DNA from 3 places in the Williamsia sp. Y844 genome. Region 1 is predicted to be linked to each of the others. Evidence: predicted binding sites of a transcription regulator. Region 1 holds the regulator's gene; each other region holds the start of a gene.

What was found. The regulator LexA, encoded in region 1, represses DNA repair genes until DNA is damaged. The targets are predictions, from matches to a motif close to CGAACANNTGTTCG.
Region 2: AC1TQG_RS13215 (HNH endonuclease signature motif containing protein) is a predicted target of LexA. The motif match lies at 3,292-3,305, and genes of this name have one in related genera.
Region 3: AC1TQG_RS27280 (SAV_6107 family HEPN domain-containing protein) is a predicted target of LexA. The motif match lies at 2,484-2,497, and genes of this name have one in related genera.

What each region holds. Positions count from the first base shown of each region.
Region 1 is NZ_JBXCJB010000003.1:261,444-266,526, reverse strand. It holds gene hrpA (ATP-dependent RNA helicase HrpA) at 1-1,683, shown strand, start outside; gene nrdR (transcriptional regulator NrdR) at 1,710-2,159, opposite strand; gene AC1TQG_RS18045 (LysM peptidoglycan-binding domain-containing protein) at 2,249-2,755, opposite strand; gene lexA (transcriptional repressor LexA) at 2,946-3,665, shown strand; gene AC1TQG_RS18035 (acyl-CoA dehydrogenase family protein) at 3,768-4,910, opposite strand; gene hflX (GTPase HflX) at 5,003-5,083, opposite strand, start outside.
Region 2 is NZ_JBXCJB010000002.1:172,899-177,981, forward strand. It holds gene AC1TQG_RS13205 (oxidoreductase) at 1-1,173, shown strand, start outside; gene AC1TQG_RS13210 (hypothetical protein) at 1,305-1,523, shown strand; gene AC1TQG_RS13215 (HNH endonuclease signature motif containing protein) at 1,675-3,231, opposite strand; gene AC1TQG_RS13220 (proline dehydrogenase family protein) at 3,424-4,383, opposite strand; gene pruA (L-glutamate gamma-semialdehyde dehydrogenase) at 4,380-5,083, opposite strand, start outside.
Region 3 is NZ_JBXCJB010000006.1:120,960-126,042, forward strand. It holds gene AC1TQG_RS27265 (carotenoid biosynthesis protein) at 1-253, opposite strand, end outside; gene AC1TQG_RS27270 (phytoene desaturase family protein) at 244-1,839, opposite strand; gene AC1TQG_RS27275 (GNAT family N-acetyltransferase) at 1,846-2,424, opposite strand; gene AC1TQG_RS27280 (SAV_6107 family HEPN domain-containing protein) at 2,640-3,140, shown strand; gene AC1TQG_RS27285 (DUF3040 domain-containing protein) at 3,315-3,722, shown strand; gene mraZ (division/cell wall cluster transcriptional repressor MraZ) at 4,108-4,536, shown strand; gene rsmH (16S rRNA (cytosine(1402)-N(4))-methyltransferase RsmH) at 4,775-5,083, shown strand, end outside.

The sequences.
Region 1 (5,083 bases):
AGACGTCGGGTGAACTTTGGATCCATCGACCCCGAGGCAGCCCGCGAGCTGTTCATCCGCAGTGCCCTCGTCGAAGGAGACTGGCGCACCCAGCATCCGTTCTTCCATCGCAACCGGGCGTTACTCGACGACGCCGAAGAGTCGGTGCACCGGGTCCGGCGCACCGATGTCGTGGTCGACGACGACACCCTGTTCGCGCACTACGACCGCCACGTTGGTCAAGAGGTGGTCTCGGGCAGGCACTTCGACACCTGGTGGAAAACCGCACGCAAGAAGGACCCGAACCTCCTCGATCTCGATCCCGCCGACGTTGTTGCAGGCGATCCGGCCGGTTTCCCGGACACCTGGCGCCAGGCTGATGCCACGTACGATCTCCGGTACCACTTCGAGCCCGGCGCCGAGGACGACGGCGTCAGTGTGCTGATTCCGCTGCCCCTGCTGATGCGGGCGCGGCCTTCGGGCTTCGACTGGCTGGTCCCCGCTATGCGCACCGAACTGGTCACCGAATTGATCCGCACCCTGCCGAAAACCCTTCGGCGCCAAATCGGTCCGGCACCGGATCTGGCCTCACAAATCCTTGATGCGGTCACACCGCGTGCCAAGCCCCTGACGTCCAGCGTCGCCGCCGAACTCACCCGGCTCACCGGAGTGAGAATCGCAGCCGCCGATCTGAGGCCGACCGCACTGCCCGACCACCTGCGGATGACGTTCGTGGCGCTCAGCCCGGACGGCCGGGAGTTGGGCCACTCCAAATCGTTGACAGAGCTCCAAGAACGACTCGGCGGCAAGGCCCGCGCGGCTCTAGAGAAAGAGGCCGCGACCGAGTCGACGCCGGTGGCAACCACCTGGACAGACAAGACGTTCGGAACAATCGCGCGCTCGGTCCGCAACACTGTTGCCGGACAAGAGATCACGAGTTACCCGGCCTTGGTGCCCCGCAGAGGTGGCTTCACCGTCGCACCGATGTCGACCGAGTCCGAGCAGCGCAGCGCGATGTACAACGCCCTGATCGGACTGCTGATCAACGATGTACCTGGCCTACGGCACAACGCGACTTCTGTTCTCGGAACCGCGGAGCGGCTGGCGCTGAGCCAAAGCCCTTACCCAACCGGAGAGGCGCTGCTTGCCGATTGCGTACGAGCGGCCGTGATCGACCTGGTCCCCCCGCAGCCGGAGGTCTGGACCGCTGCCGATTACACCGCCCTGAAAAGCCATGTCGCCGGGCAGGTCACGAGCCGGGCCACGACCAAACTGCGCCAAGCCGCGGCGATCCTGACCCGGGTGGCTCCGCTGCGCACCGCCATCGCGGCCACCACGGTGGCCGACGCTGCCGACGACGTGCGGGATCAACTCGGCGATCTTGTTTTCGACGGATTCATCTCGGCCACCGGCGCCGAACACCTCCCCGAGATCCCGCGGTATCTGGATGCCGCCCTGGCCCGGCTGGAACAGCTGCCTGCCTCCGCCGCACGGGACGCCGCGTCGATGGCAGCCATCGATCGCGTAGTGGCCGCATGGACAGACCATCTGCGGATGATCCCGCCGCAGCGGCGCGATGCGGTCAGCGAGGCTGCAGGCTGGATTGTCGAGGAATTGCGCGTCGGACTGTTTGCTCAACAGCTGCGAACTGCGTACCCGATTTCAGAAAAGCGTGCCATCAAGGCAATCCGAGACTTACGGTAGCGGCGCTAGGACTTGCGGTAGTGACGCTAGGACTTGCTTGATCGGAGGTCGTCGATTTCTTTCTGGAAATCGTCCACCGAGTCGAATGACCGGTAGACAGAGGCGAACCGCAGGTATGCGACCTCGTCGAGATCGCGAAGCGGGCCGAGGATGGCCAGACCGACCTCATTGGCCGGTACCTCCGCCGAACCTGATGCCCGCACTGCTTCTTCCACCTGCTGCGCAAGATGCTGCAATTTGTCGTCATCTACCGAACGGCCCTGGCAGGCCCGGCGGACGCCGCGCATGACCTTCTCGCGACTGAACGGTTCCGTGACGCCGGTCCGTTTGACCACCGAGAGCACCGCGGTCTCCACCGTGGTGAAACGGCGTGCACACTGCGAACAGGCGCGGCGGCGACGGATGGCCTGCCCCTCGTCCGCCACTCGCGAATCGACTACGCGGGTGTCCTCGTTCTTGCAAAACGGGCAATGCATGCACGAATCCTCGACGGTCGACGGCCTGGGCGGAGTGACCAGACACTGTGACTCCGAGGATACCGTCCGGGATTGCAGCCCCTCCACGTCTACCTCGCGTAGACGGGCGTGACCAATGCCTGGCCCACCGACAGTGCCGAGTTGTTCATGGCGTTGAGCTCCATGATCTTCGCCACCACGGCTTCGGTCGGCATCTCGGGTGCGATGCGGGAGGCGATGGCGCCCAACGACTCCCCCGATTGGACCCGGACGACCTCGGTGCCGACGCGGGCCGGATCCGCGGACTGCTGCATGACCCCGCCGAAGAAGGTCATGAAGGCGACCACGAGCATCAGACCGACACCGGCGACCGCCGCGCCCGCCCAGGCGCGCCTGCGGGCGAAGACCATCTCGCGAGCGGTCGGTATCCGCCGCTCGGAGTTACGCGAATCGGCACACGAGACGGCCACCCGGCGCTGCGCAGGCAGACGGCGACCGGCCGGGCGTGATGTGTCCTCGGGCCGTACCGGGCGCGTGGTGCGCGTGCGGGTACCGCTCTCGGGGTGGTGAACAGGCCGAGCTGTGGCCGGCCGGATAATGGTGGTGGCTGCAGTCATGGGGTTCAGTCCTCGGTCATCGGTTCGATCCCTATTCGATCACTCGTTCGATTGAAAGAGTGTTCGATTAGTACCACGGGCCTCCGACAAAGCGCCACGCCTGATCGAACAAATGTTTGAGACTTGTGACCATTTGCACTATCTTTGTCGACATGGACCCCGCCCGACACCGCATGAACTGGAGGACCTGATGGCCGATAGAACCCAGCCCCCGACACCGGCGGACGGGACCGCGACCACTGTTGTCGCCACCGAACCACTCGCCGAGGGCTCACTGACCCCCCGCCAGAAAGCGGTTCTCGAGGTCATCCGCACCTCGGTCCGCGAGCGCGGCTACCCTCCGAGCATCCGGGAGATCGGTGACGCTGTCGGCCTGACCTCGACATCGTCCGTCGCCCACCAGCTCCGCACGCTGGAACGCAAGGGTTTCCTGCAGCGCGAGAACAACCGGCCTCGCGCGGTGAACATCCAGGACACCGATCTGAATCCGGCCACAGCCGCCGGACAGGTTCAGGCACCGGACGAATCCCTGCCGACGCCGACGTTCGTCCCGGTCCTCGGCCGGATCGCGGCCGGCGGTCCGATCCTCGCCGAACAAGCTGTCGAAGACGTTTTCCCACTCCCCAAAGAGCTGGTGGGCGAAGGTTCGCTGTTCATGCTCAAGGTCGTCGGTGAATCGATGATCGACGCCGCGATCTGCGACGGCGACTGGGTGGTCGTACGCCAGCAGAATGTTGCCGACAACGGCGACATCGTGGCGGCGATGATCGACGGCGATGCCACGATCAAGACGTTCAAGCGCACCAAGGACGCCGTGTGGCTGATGCCGCACAACCCGGTGTTCGATCCCATCCCGGGTAACGATGCCGTCATCCTGGGCAAGGTCGTCACTGTGATGCGTCGACTCTGACCTCCGAGTCGGAGGCAGATCACTCTCATACAGATCAAAGGCGGGGTGTACCGGGATATCCCGGTACACCCCGCCTTTCGAGTTCAGGGGACCACTGGGTGATCAGACCCCGAGACTACGTCCGATCACTTCCTTCATGATCTCGGTCGTCCCGCCGTAGATGGTCTGCACACGAGAGTCGAGGAATGCCTTGGCGACCGAGTATTCACGCATGTAGCCGTATCCACCGTGCAGCTGCAGACACCGGTCGACCAGGTGCACCTGATTCTCGGTGGCGTAGTACTTGGCCATCGCGGCATCCGGGACGGTCAGCTTCTTCTCGTTCAGCAGACCGATGCAGTGGTCGACGAAGACGCGGGTCGTCGTGGTCGACGTCGCCAGTTCGGCCAGCAGGAACCGGGTGTTCTGAAAGTTCCCGATCGAGCGACCAAAGGCCTTGCGGTCCTTGGTGTACTGAACGGTGGTCTCCAGCACCTGCTCCATCGCCGCCGCGGCGACAACAGCGATCGACAGGCGTTCGCGAGGCAGGTTCTGCATGAGGTAGATGAAGCCGAGGCCTTCTTCACCGAGCAGGTTCTCGGCGGGCACACGGACGTTGTCGAAACTCAGTTCGGCGGTGTCCTGCGCCTTCATGCCGACCTTGTCGAGGTTGCGGCCGCGTTCGAAGCCCTCCATGCCACGCTCGATGACCAGCAGGCTGAAACCTTTCGCGCCGGCCTCGGGGTCGGTGCGCGCGACCACGATCACCAGGTCGGCGTTGATGCCGTTGGTGATGAAGGTCTTCGATCCGTTGAGCACCCAGTGGTCGCCGTCTTTCTTGGCGTTGGTCTTGATGCCCTGCAGGTCCGAACCGGTTCCGGGCTCGGTCATCGCAATGGCGGTGATGAGCTCGCCGGAGGTGAATCCCGGAAGCCAGCGCGCCTTCTGCTCCTCGGTGGTCAGTTCCAGCAGGTACGGCGCGATGACGTCGTTGTGCAGGGTGAAGCCCAAACCGCTGTACCCACCCCTGGCGGACTCTTCGGAGACGATGGCCTGGTAGCGGAAGTCGTCGACTCCGCCGCCGCCGAACTCTTCGGGAGCGTCCACGGCCAGGAAGCCGTTCTTACCCGCTTCGATCCACACATCACGATCGACGATGTTCTGCTCTTCCCAGCGGGCGTGATACGGCGCCACATGCTGTTCGAGGAAGCTTCTGTACGAATCGCGGTACAGAAGATGTTCAGGCTCGAAAATCGTACGTTCCATCAAGGTCTCCATAACGAGGTGTCAAAACGCGGACGTGCCAGTAACTGTAACCGGATTCTACATTCTGCCCAAGGGCCTGGAGGCCTGGATTTTTAGAACAGATCAGATGCGGCGAACTCGGCCAGCTGGCTGGCCAGCGCAGAAGGCACACTGGCGACGATCTCCGTGCCATC
Region 2 (5,083 bases), on a different contig from region 1:
CGGCACATCGTGAACCCGGCGGTGGTGGGTGCGGTGGTCAGCTACCTGTTCGCCTACTTCTCTGTCGGCTACTTCGCGTATCCGATCTGGTGGGTGGCGGCAGACGCCTTGCTGATCCCGATGATCGTGATCGGCGCGGCGGTCGTCTGGAAGCTTCGCGACTGGTGGATGTCCGGCATCTTCCTGCTGGCCTCGGTGATCACGATCGTCGTGGTCGCGCTCGATGACGGAACGCCGGTCGGCGACGCCCTCGATCTGGGATTCCAGTCGACACCGCTGCTGTTCGTGGCAGCGATCATGCTCACCGAACCTTTGACATCACCGACCACCCGCATCGCGCAGGGGATCTACGCAGCGGGAGTCGGCGTGCTCATGTACTGGGGTCAGACGTTCGAGATCACCTCCGACTACACGCTCGCCTTCGTTCCCGAGATGGCCCTACTGGCGGGCAGCGTGTTCACGTTCGTTGTCGCCCGCAGGTGGCGACGTCCGGTACTGACGATCAAGTCGGTGCAACCGATCGGTGTCGACACCTACGAGGTGCTCGCATCCCCTGGGCTGCGTTTCCGGTCTGGGCAGTGGGCTCAGATCTCTGCTCCCACCTGGAATCCGACGCCCGACAAGCAGGGCACCCGACGAGTGTTTTCGCTTGCCGGTGCGCCGGGCGAGTCGACCACACGGTTCGGCTTCAGCGCAGCAGGCAACACCTCGGCATTCAAGAAGCGGCTCATCGACAGCGGTGGAACGGGTACGAAGCTGTACATCGACGAGGTGGGCGGGGACTTCACCCTTCCACGCAAACTGTCGGCGCCGGTTGTGTTCATCGCGGGCGGTATCGGAATCACCCCGTTCCGATCGATGCTCGCCGACCTGCTGGACCGTGGCGGCGATCTGAAGAAGGTCTCGCTGATCTACGCGGCGAACGGTGACGATCGACTGGTGTACACCGATGTTCTCGACGCCGCCCGCGCGGCCGGTGCCACGGTCGTGACCGTGACCGGCGGGCTGGTGGGTGCCAGCGACATTGCGGCCGTGGCGCATCCCGGATCGCACTACTACCTGTCAGGTCCTCCGGCCATGCTCGATGCCATCAAGCCGATGCTGTTGCACGCTGAACCCGGACTGCGGTGGCAACCCTGGCGCTTGCACACCGATCGATTCATCGGCTACTGACGAGCACTTTTCACAGGGCGGGAACAAACCGCCGCCCCGGGTGCTCCTATCTTCGACCGCCGCACAGCTTCGACAGTCACAGGGCGGCACTTCCGAAGATCCGGCACCCGACACGAAAAGGACTCACCCTTATGGCAATCGAACAGTACGACACCAACGCCGACGGCTACTTCGACACCATCCTGACCGACACCAACGGCGACAACGTCGCCGACATCGTCGAATACGACACCAATGCCGACGGCTGGATCGACGAGGTCCAGACCGATTACGACTACGACGGCTACGTCGACGAGGTTGCCATGGACACCGACTACGACGGCTACTACGACACCGTCATCGCCGCCTGAGTGCCATCAGACCTCTCGACCGCGGCCATGTGCCGCCCTCCCGAAACCGGGTCACCTGAACACAGGTGGCCCGGTTTTGTGTGGTCGGGTCTGATGCCGGACTCGGGTCGAGGTGATTGCTCGTGGTCCCGAAACATGCTCGAGCGAACTGCTATTCGACTGGCTCGGGGTTCTCAACGTCCGGTTCGGGTTCCTTGCCGCGCGCCCGAGTGAGCTCTCCCAGTTGTTGGGCCAATGCTGCTCGGCGGTCGGCCAGAGTCTTTTCCCAGGCCGCTGCGAAGGTTTCGTTGACGTGCTGGGCACGGTTGACCCGCGGTTTACGTTCTGGATCCACCGACGATGGTGGTATCCACCCGACCCTGCCCTTGTCAGGGCCTTCGGTGATCATGATCGTCTGCCACTGACCCGGACCATCGCCCACCAACTTGTGGTGCGGCGGGCACGCTGATCCCATCAGATCGATGTCGGTCAGACCACCATTGATCCAGGCAATCAGATGATGGATCTCCACCCAGGTCGCCGGATTGGTGCACCCGGGGTGTGAACAGCCTCGATCTCGGGCGAACAACGCCAACCGCTGACCCTTCTGCGCGGTGCGTTTGGCCCGGGCGAAATACAGAACCTCGGCGCTGTGGCTAGCGAACACCGCCAAGTATTTGTCCGAACGCGCAGCCAGGTGCAGGGCCTCTTTGACCGGAATATCCACCCCCGAGGCGGTCTTGGCGATCCCCGCGCAATCCTCGAGCTGCTGTTTGGTCATCGTGATGATCAGCTGCGCCGGTAAACCCCGATGGGACTTGCCGAGCAGGTTGCACTCCAAAATCGTTTTCAAGATCGCCTTCAAAGCGTCGTGGCGCTGCTGGCCCATCGAGCGGGTATCACGCTCAGCCGCAGCCTTCATCAACTCCGGATCCTGTTTCGGATCATCGCTGGCACCGGACGGCGAGTTCGGATCGGCCGGATTATTCATGCCAGGTGCAGCCCAGACATCCATCACCGTCGTGAACAACGCCAACGTTTCCGGATCCAGCGTGCCGGAGATTTTCGCCATCAAGTCCACACCCTGATTACCCAAACTCACCGAACGTTTACGGGCCCGATCCGAATCGTCAGTCAACCGGCCATCGGGATCGACCCGGGCCAGCACCTGACGGCCCGACGCCGCCAGTTGGGTGGGGTCCTGGCCGACGGCCTCTTCGGTCATCCAATGATCGACCACGTCATACACCGCCGAATCCGACGCTGACGGGATGTGTTTGCGCACATCCAACATCACATCCATATGCGCTGCCCCGATCAACCCTTGGGACCAGGCCTGTTCGGCGGCAGGGCATTTCGGTGCCAGCTCTTCACCCTGCATCGTGTGAAACCGGCCGACTGCTTCCAACCCGCGGATCCTGGAGGTGGTTTGACCTTTGGTCAACCGCAACTCGCTACGGGTGAACCCGAACAGCGACGAATACCCAGCCTCGGTAAACGACGACCGATCCGAGACCCGCAACAGGTGCCGCAACCCGGTGAACTCGAGCTTACGAACGACCCGTTCATGCACCCGCACAAGCTCATTGACTTCGGAATCGGACATGTCGGAATCAGTGCAGTCCGCGATATCGGCAACCAGTAACTCCAACTCGAGGTACTTACGCACCAACACCGAAACCGAAGAAGGATCAACCGGAATCTCATCGGACGGATCGTCAGTCATCATGCCCCCCAGCACATCTGATCGAAATCTTTCAATCAGAATACCTCGGAATGCACATTGTGTCGAATGTTTGTTCGAATTAGGGGTCGGGCTCGACCGGCGAATTCCTTGTGAGGCAACGTGTTGCGCGCGTCAGTCGTGTAGGTCAACCCACGTCAAGACAAACTGGTGCCACTGAGGTGTAACTGCGAAGCTTCAACTGCGGGAAACCAAGGCGCGGAGGAAGAATGTCAGGTTCTCGGGACGCTCGGCCAAACGGCGCATGAAGTAGCCGTACCACTGGGAGCCGAACGGAACATAGACGCGGATCTGACGGCCCGACTGAGCAAGTCGTTGCTGCTCGGAATCACGGATGCCATAGAGCATCTGGTGTTCCCATTGATCGGTGTCCCGGCCGGCACCGGTGGCCATTGCCTCGGCGGCCGCCACCATCGCGGGATCGTGGCTGGCGACCATCGGATATCCGTCGCCGTCCATCAACACCTGCAGGCAACGTAAATAGGCCGCGTCGACGTCATGCTTGTCTTGGAAGGCGACGGTCGCCGGTTCGGCATATGCCCCCTTGCACAACCGGATCCGCGACCCGGGACCAGAGAATGCATGACAGTCGTCCTGGGTTCGATGCAGATAGGCCTGCAGCACAGTACCGAGATCAGGGAAGTCGGACCGCAACTCGTGGACGATCCGCAAGGTTGAGTCGGTGGTGGTGTGATCTTCGGCGTCGATGGTCACCCACACGCCGGCCCTGGTGGCGGCCGAGGCGATGCGGTGCGCGTTCTCCAGCGCGATCTTCTCACCGTGGCGGGGGAGTGCGCGGCCCAGCGCCGACAACTTCAACGACACCTCCATCGGATGGCCCGACCGCGTGAGGTCAAGTCCCGCAGCCATATCGATCAGTTGTAGATACGCCGCGACGGTCGCTTCGGCCTGGGTTTCGTCGGTGGTGTCCTCGCCGAGGTAGTCGATGGAGACCATCCGGCCGGATGTGAGCAGTGATCGGCAGGCATTTATGACGGTGTTGTGGGTTTCGCCCGGAACGAAGCGCTGCACAACATTTCGTGTCACCGGTAGACGGCCGCCCAGGCGCTTGATTCGATCACTGCGACCGGCGGCGGTGATGATGCCGCGGGTTGCGGCAGCGGTGGTTGGCCTCACGGTTGGTTGCTCGCGTCGTCGCGGTCCGTGTGCCCTGCGGCGTCGACTTCCATATGCGGATAGCCAGAACTTGTCGCCGGGGTGAAGGTCTCCTTGATGGTCCGGGTCGAGGTCCAGCGCATCAGATTCTGTTTGGATCCGGCCTTGTCGTTGGTTCCCGACGCGCGTCCGCCACCGAAGGGCTGTTGTCCGACCACCGCTCCGGTGGGTTTGTCGTTGATGTAGAAGTTGCCTGCGGCGTTACGGAGCCCGGACAACGCGGCACCGACAGCGGCGCGATCATCGGCGATGATCGCACCGGTGAGGGCGTAGCGAGCAGTCGAATCAACCTGCTGCAGAATCGAATCGAAGTTGTCGTCCGGATAGACATGGACCGACAGAATCGGCCCGAAGTACTCCGTGATGAAAGCTTCATCGGTCGGATCGTCACCGAGTAGCACTGTCGGCCGCACGAAGTAGCCCTCGGAGTCGTCGTGGTCGCCGCCGGCCGCGATCGTCAGCGAGGGTACAGATTTGGCCCGCTCGATGGCGGCAGACGATTTGTCGAAGGCGCGCTGGTCGATGACCGCACCGCCGAAGTTGGTCAGGTCTCGCACATCGCCGTAGCTCAGGTTGTTTGCTTCGGCGAGGAAGTCGTCGCCCATGGTGTCCCACACCGAACGGGCGATATATGCCCGCGAGGCCGCCGAACACTTTTGGC
Region 3 (5,083 bases), on a different contig from region 1:
TTTCGGCGGTCCATCCGACGCCGGCCGTGGCCGCGAAGACCGCGACCGCCCGAAGTGGCCCCAGCCGGAACGTGGCATGAGCGAGCATCGCGGCGGCCGCGGCGACAACGACGACCACGGTGGCCTGATCGCGCGCCACCCCGTCGACCAAGGGGTAGATGATCTGCGCGGCGATCGATCCGGCGAGCAGGACCGCGGAGGTCCACAGCAAGATCTGACGTCGGGGGACCACCAGCGCGGCGGTCATCCCCATCGGCCGCGGGTGATCCTGGCCAACGGAGATCTCCGGTCGGACAGGACCGCGGTCGCCGCGATGCGACCGCTGGCACCGCTGACACCACCGCCCGGGTGGGTCGAGGCCCCGGCGAGCACCAGACCCGGGGCGCCGGGAACCCGGTGCCGGGCCAATTCGGGATGGGGGCGCCACATCAGCATCTGATCCAGCGACATCTCCACATGCATGATGTTGCCGCCGGTCATCCCGATCTCGGACTCCAGGTCGGCGGGCGTCTGGACGTAGGTGTGCTCGATCGAGTCGGCGAACCCCGGTGCGTGCCGGTCCAATTCGTTGATGATCTCCTGGCCTGCGGTAGCCGCGAGGTCAGACCAGCTGCGCCCGCCGGAGAGCTTGTACGGATGCCACTGGGCCCACAGACTCGTCTGATGCCGGCCGGGTGGGGCCAGGGTCGGATCGATCGCGGAGAAACTCATCGCGATCAGCGCGGGGCGCCGCGGCAGATCGCCTGCGCCGGCATCGGCGTGCGCCCGGGCCAGATGTCCGCGATCGGTCACCAGCAGACCCAGCCCGCCATGTACCGAGGTGTCGGTGGGCAGTCCGGGATACTGCGGCAGGGCGGTGCCCCCGAGACGGACCGCCATACCGATACCGCCACCGATCCGGATCTGTGAGCGCCACCGGTCGGCGGTGGTGCGGTCGAATCCACCGGCCTGCAACAGGTCAAGGGTGGTGAGAATGTGGCAGGCACTGATCACCGATCGGGCACGGTGCGCGCCTCCATCGGCAGTCCGAACCAGCCAGCCGTCACCCTGCTTCTCGATGGCGGTCGCAGCGGCCGAGAGTTCGAGTTCGCCGCCGTCGGCGTGAAGTTTACGGATGAGGGCTTCGGCGAGCGCGCCGCTGCCGCCGACCGCCCGGCCTGGGGGAATAGTGTGCATCGCGGCGGCAAAACCGACCATGGGTGCGGTTCCGGGTTCGTTCATCGGCGGACCCGACTGCGCTCCGAACCACGCCAGCGCCGCCTTGAGGTGTTCGGATTCGAACCAGTTGTCCAGGAGTGCATTGCCGGACATCAGGAACTCTTGTGAGAGCCCGAGTCCGGCGGCGGAGCCGTTGCCGGGGATGCGCGCAGGCAGACCCCAGAACGCCTTGCCGAGAGCGAGCGGGGAGGGCGACGAGGTGAACGCCGACATCATCGCCGCCGACCGGCGCGCCCAGACGTCGACGAATCCACGGTAGGCGCGCGCATCGGCGGGACCGCAGGCCGCCTCGATCGACGCGACCGTCTTCTCGAGGTCGCGGTGGAAGATGATCGGGGGAGCATCGTCGGTAGCGGGGCAGAACGCCCATGGGTCGCAGTCGATGTATCGCAGTCCGTGATCGGCCAGTGCGAGTTCTTCGAGGATCGGGGTGTGCCTGATCATCAGGTGCGCCGAGGATCCACGGTCGACGCGATAGCCGGGGAACCGTTCGACGGTGGACACGGCTCCGCCTGCGACACTGTCGCGTTCGAGCACCTTGACCTGTTGACCGGCGGCTGCCAAATAGGCGGCGGCCACGAGGCCGTTGTGTCCGGAGCCGATAACGAGGGTGTCGATCATGTGGTCCTATCGCAGTGGGAGGGCGCGGCCGAGGACAGCAAACGGTCTGGGATCACCGGCGAAGGTGAAGCCGCGGAGCACGTCGGCAAAACCCAACCTGCGGTACAGCCGCCACGCACGGTTGTTCTCCTCGTCTACCTCGGGTGTCGAGAGCAGCACCTGTGGTTCGGAGCGACCGGCCAGCAGGCGTTGTAGCAATTGCTCGCCGATCTGCCGGCCCTGTGCGGACGGATGCACGTGAAGTTCGGTCAGCTCGAAGTAGTTGTCGGTGAGGGCGCTGATGCGCTCACGGCTTGACCCGGCGCGGACCAGACCACTGCGCACCTGCTGGTTCCACCATTGATCGTGCGCGCCGCTGTATCCGTATGCGATCCCCACCAGGGTTTCCCGCCCGGTCGCCGGGCCGGCTGAGTCGATCGCGGCGACGGCCTTCCAACCGGGGCGCCGGATGTGGTCGTGCCACAGGGGAGCCCGTTGCATTTCGGTGCCCGGCGGGTAGTTCATCGCGGTGACGTACACGCTCAAGGCCTCGGGTAGCCATATCTGTGCATCGTGGGCCGAGAGGTCGGCGATCCGGATGGGCACAGAAGTTTCCGCCTTTTTTGCTTGATGGTTGTCGGTGTCGTTGGGTATATTGAATCTGTCGAACGGGTGTTCGAGGCTTCAACCTCCGCAAAGGCGCAAGCCGCATCGTTTACCCGCTTTACGACGTGAGGGCGGCTCGGTGGCCAACGAGGGAAGCGTAGGCCACCGAGCCGACCCCGCATAGACAACAGATAGTCCGGCAAAGGAGGACCGAGATGGCGACGATGGCACGAACCCCTGCGCGCGGCCCCCGGAATGTCGGACCGGCCTCGACCGGACGGGCCGCACGGGTCACCCGACTGCCCGAGCCGACCCAGATCATCGCCTCCCGCGAGATGCTGGAACGAGCGGAGTCGCGTCTGCGTGAATCGGATGTCGTCACCGACTCCGCCGAGGCGTTCAGCGCGCTGTATCAATCGGCGCTGCGCGCGGCCGGCGCCGTCCTGGCCGTCGCCGAGCACCCCACCCGCCGACGTGGGTCGCGCAGTGCGTGGGCGCGGTTGCCGCAGGCGATGCCTGAGCTCTCCGAGTGGGCAACGTACTTCGCCGGGCTCTCTCGCCTACGCGCCGACACCGAGGCCGGGATCCGGTCGGTGACCGACGAACAGATTGCCGAGTTGCGACCGAAGGTGGACAAGTTTTTACACGTGGTCGAGATGGAAATCCTGCGACTCGAGCGGGGCAAACCGTCGAATATGCCTGCTGGTGCGGCCTGAAGGCTCCGAAATTACTGCTAACGGACCAAAATTGACCAACTTGTGGCGGGGAATGGTGGTTCGAACTTCCAACACCTCGTATCATCGGAGGTGGGTCCACCGCAGTGGGTCCGGGCAACCGGAATTGTCTCCTCTGGATGCTCTACCGAAACCATGTGCTGAAGGAGGGGGCGGGTGCCACTCTCAGAGCACGAGCAGCGCATGCTCGAACAGATCGAAAACGCTCTGTACGCCGAAGACCCCAAGTTTGCGTCGAACGTACGGTCGCGTCGCTTTCGCGGCTCCACTGCGCGCCGTCGACTGCAGGCTGCCGTGTTGTTCCTCGTCGGACTTGTCCTCCTTGTCGGGGGAGTCGTCATCGAGGTGCAGATCGGCGGATTCCCCATTGTCAGCCTCATCGGCTTCCTGGTGATGTTCGGTGCCGGGCTGATGGCGTTGTGGGGAACTAGGAGCGGATCGACTCCCGGAGGTTCTTCGGGGTCGTCGTCGCGCGGCGGTTCGTCGGGCCGCGAGCAGCGGCAAGGACGAAAGTTTTCTGAACGGATGGAAGAGCGGTTCAACCGCCGCTTCGAGCAGGAGTAGACGTCTTCGGGCGCGCTTGACCGTAGAAGGCCGTGCATCGCATTGCGATGTACGGCCTTTTTTGTGTTTTCAGGGCATCTCGCCCCACTTTCCACCCGGGCCCCCACTTTCTCCCACCCATGAGGTTTCGCCGACAAAACGGGGCTGAAGTACCCCCTGGATCTCGAAAATGCCGCCCGAACGGTTCCCTGACACCCGGGATCAGGTTTCGTCCCCCACCTTGCTACAAGGCCTTTACCTGCAGGATCGGCGGAGTTACGCCCATTTTTGCGCTCCAAGGGGTGGAAAGTGGTGGATTGTGGGGTACAGTGGTGATCGTTGGTGGAAGAGAACCGGATCTTTCCATCAACCTTGGGGTTGGAGGTGACGACACATGGCCAGCGCTATGTTCCTCGGCACTTACACACCCAAGTTGGACGACAAGGGGCGGCTCACGCTGCCCGCAAAGTTCCGAGACGCACTTGCAGGAGGGGTGATGATCACAAAAGGTCAGGACCGCAGCCTCGCAGTGCACATGCGGGATGACTTCTATGAGTTGGCTCAACGAGTGATGAGCTCGCCCAAGAACGATCCTGCTGCCCGGGCTTTTCAACGTCAACTGAGCTCGGGTACCGATGAGCAGCGGCCAGACGGTCAGGGGCGCATAACCCTGTCCCCGGATCACCGTCGCTATGCGGGGCTGGCCAAAGAGTGTGTGGTCATCGGAAACATGAGCCACTTGGAGATCTGGGACGCGCAGACATGGCGCGATTACCAGGATGAGCACGAGGAAAACTTCTCGAGCGTGGGCTTCGACGTCCTGGACACGGCCTGAGGCCAAGGACCACAAGACCACGTGGGTGAATCGAGGCCTTTGCCCGATCCGACCCTGACGCACTTCCCCAGCGCCAGGTTCGACAGCCCGCCCCTGACGCACTTCCCCAGCGCCAGGTGCGGAGATCGGGCAGGGACCAGGATCCACCCACACACCTGCCGGCCAATTGGCGCACCCGGACCGCACGAGAGGTAGCACAGTGGATCTCGCCGATGGCCCCTTCGGGCACGTCCCGGTCATGGCCGAGCGGATGATCGAACTGCTTGCACCTTCGATCACCCGGCGACATCCCGACGGTACCGACGCGATCTACGTCGACGGCACTCTCGGCGCAGGCGGCCATACCGAACTCATCGCCCAGAGATTTCCCGGTGTTTCGATCATCGGAATCGACCGCGACATCAACGCTTTGAATCTCGCGCGCGAGCGCCTGTCACCCTTCGGTGATCGGATCACCTTTGTCCACACGCGGTACGACGCGGTGGACGAGGCCCTGGAGCAGGCCGGTGTCACGAAGATCGATGCCGCACTCTACGATCTCGGCGTC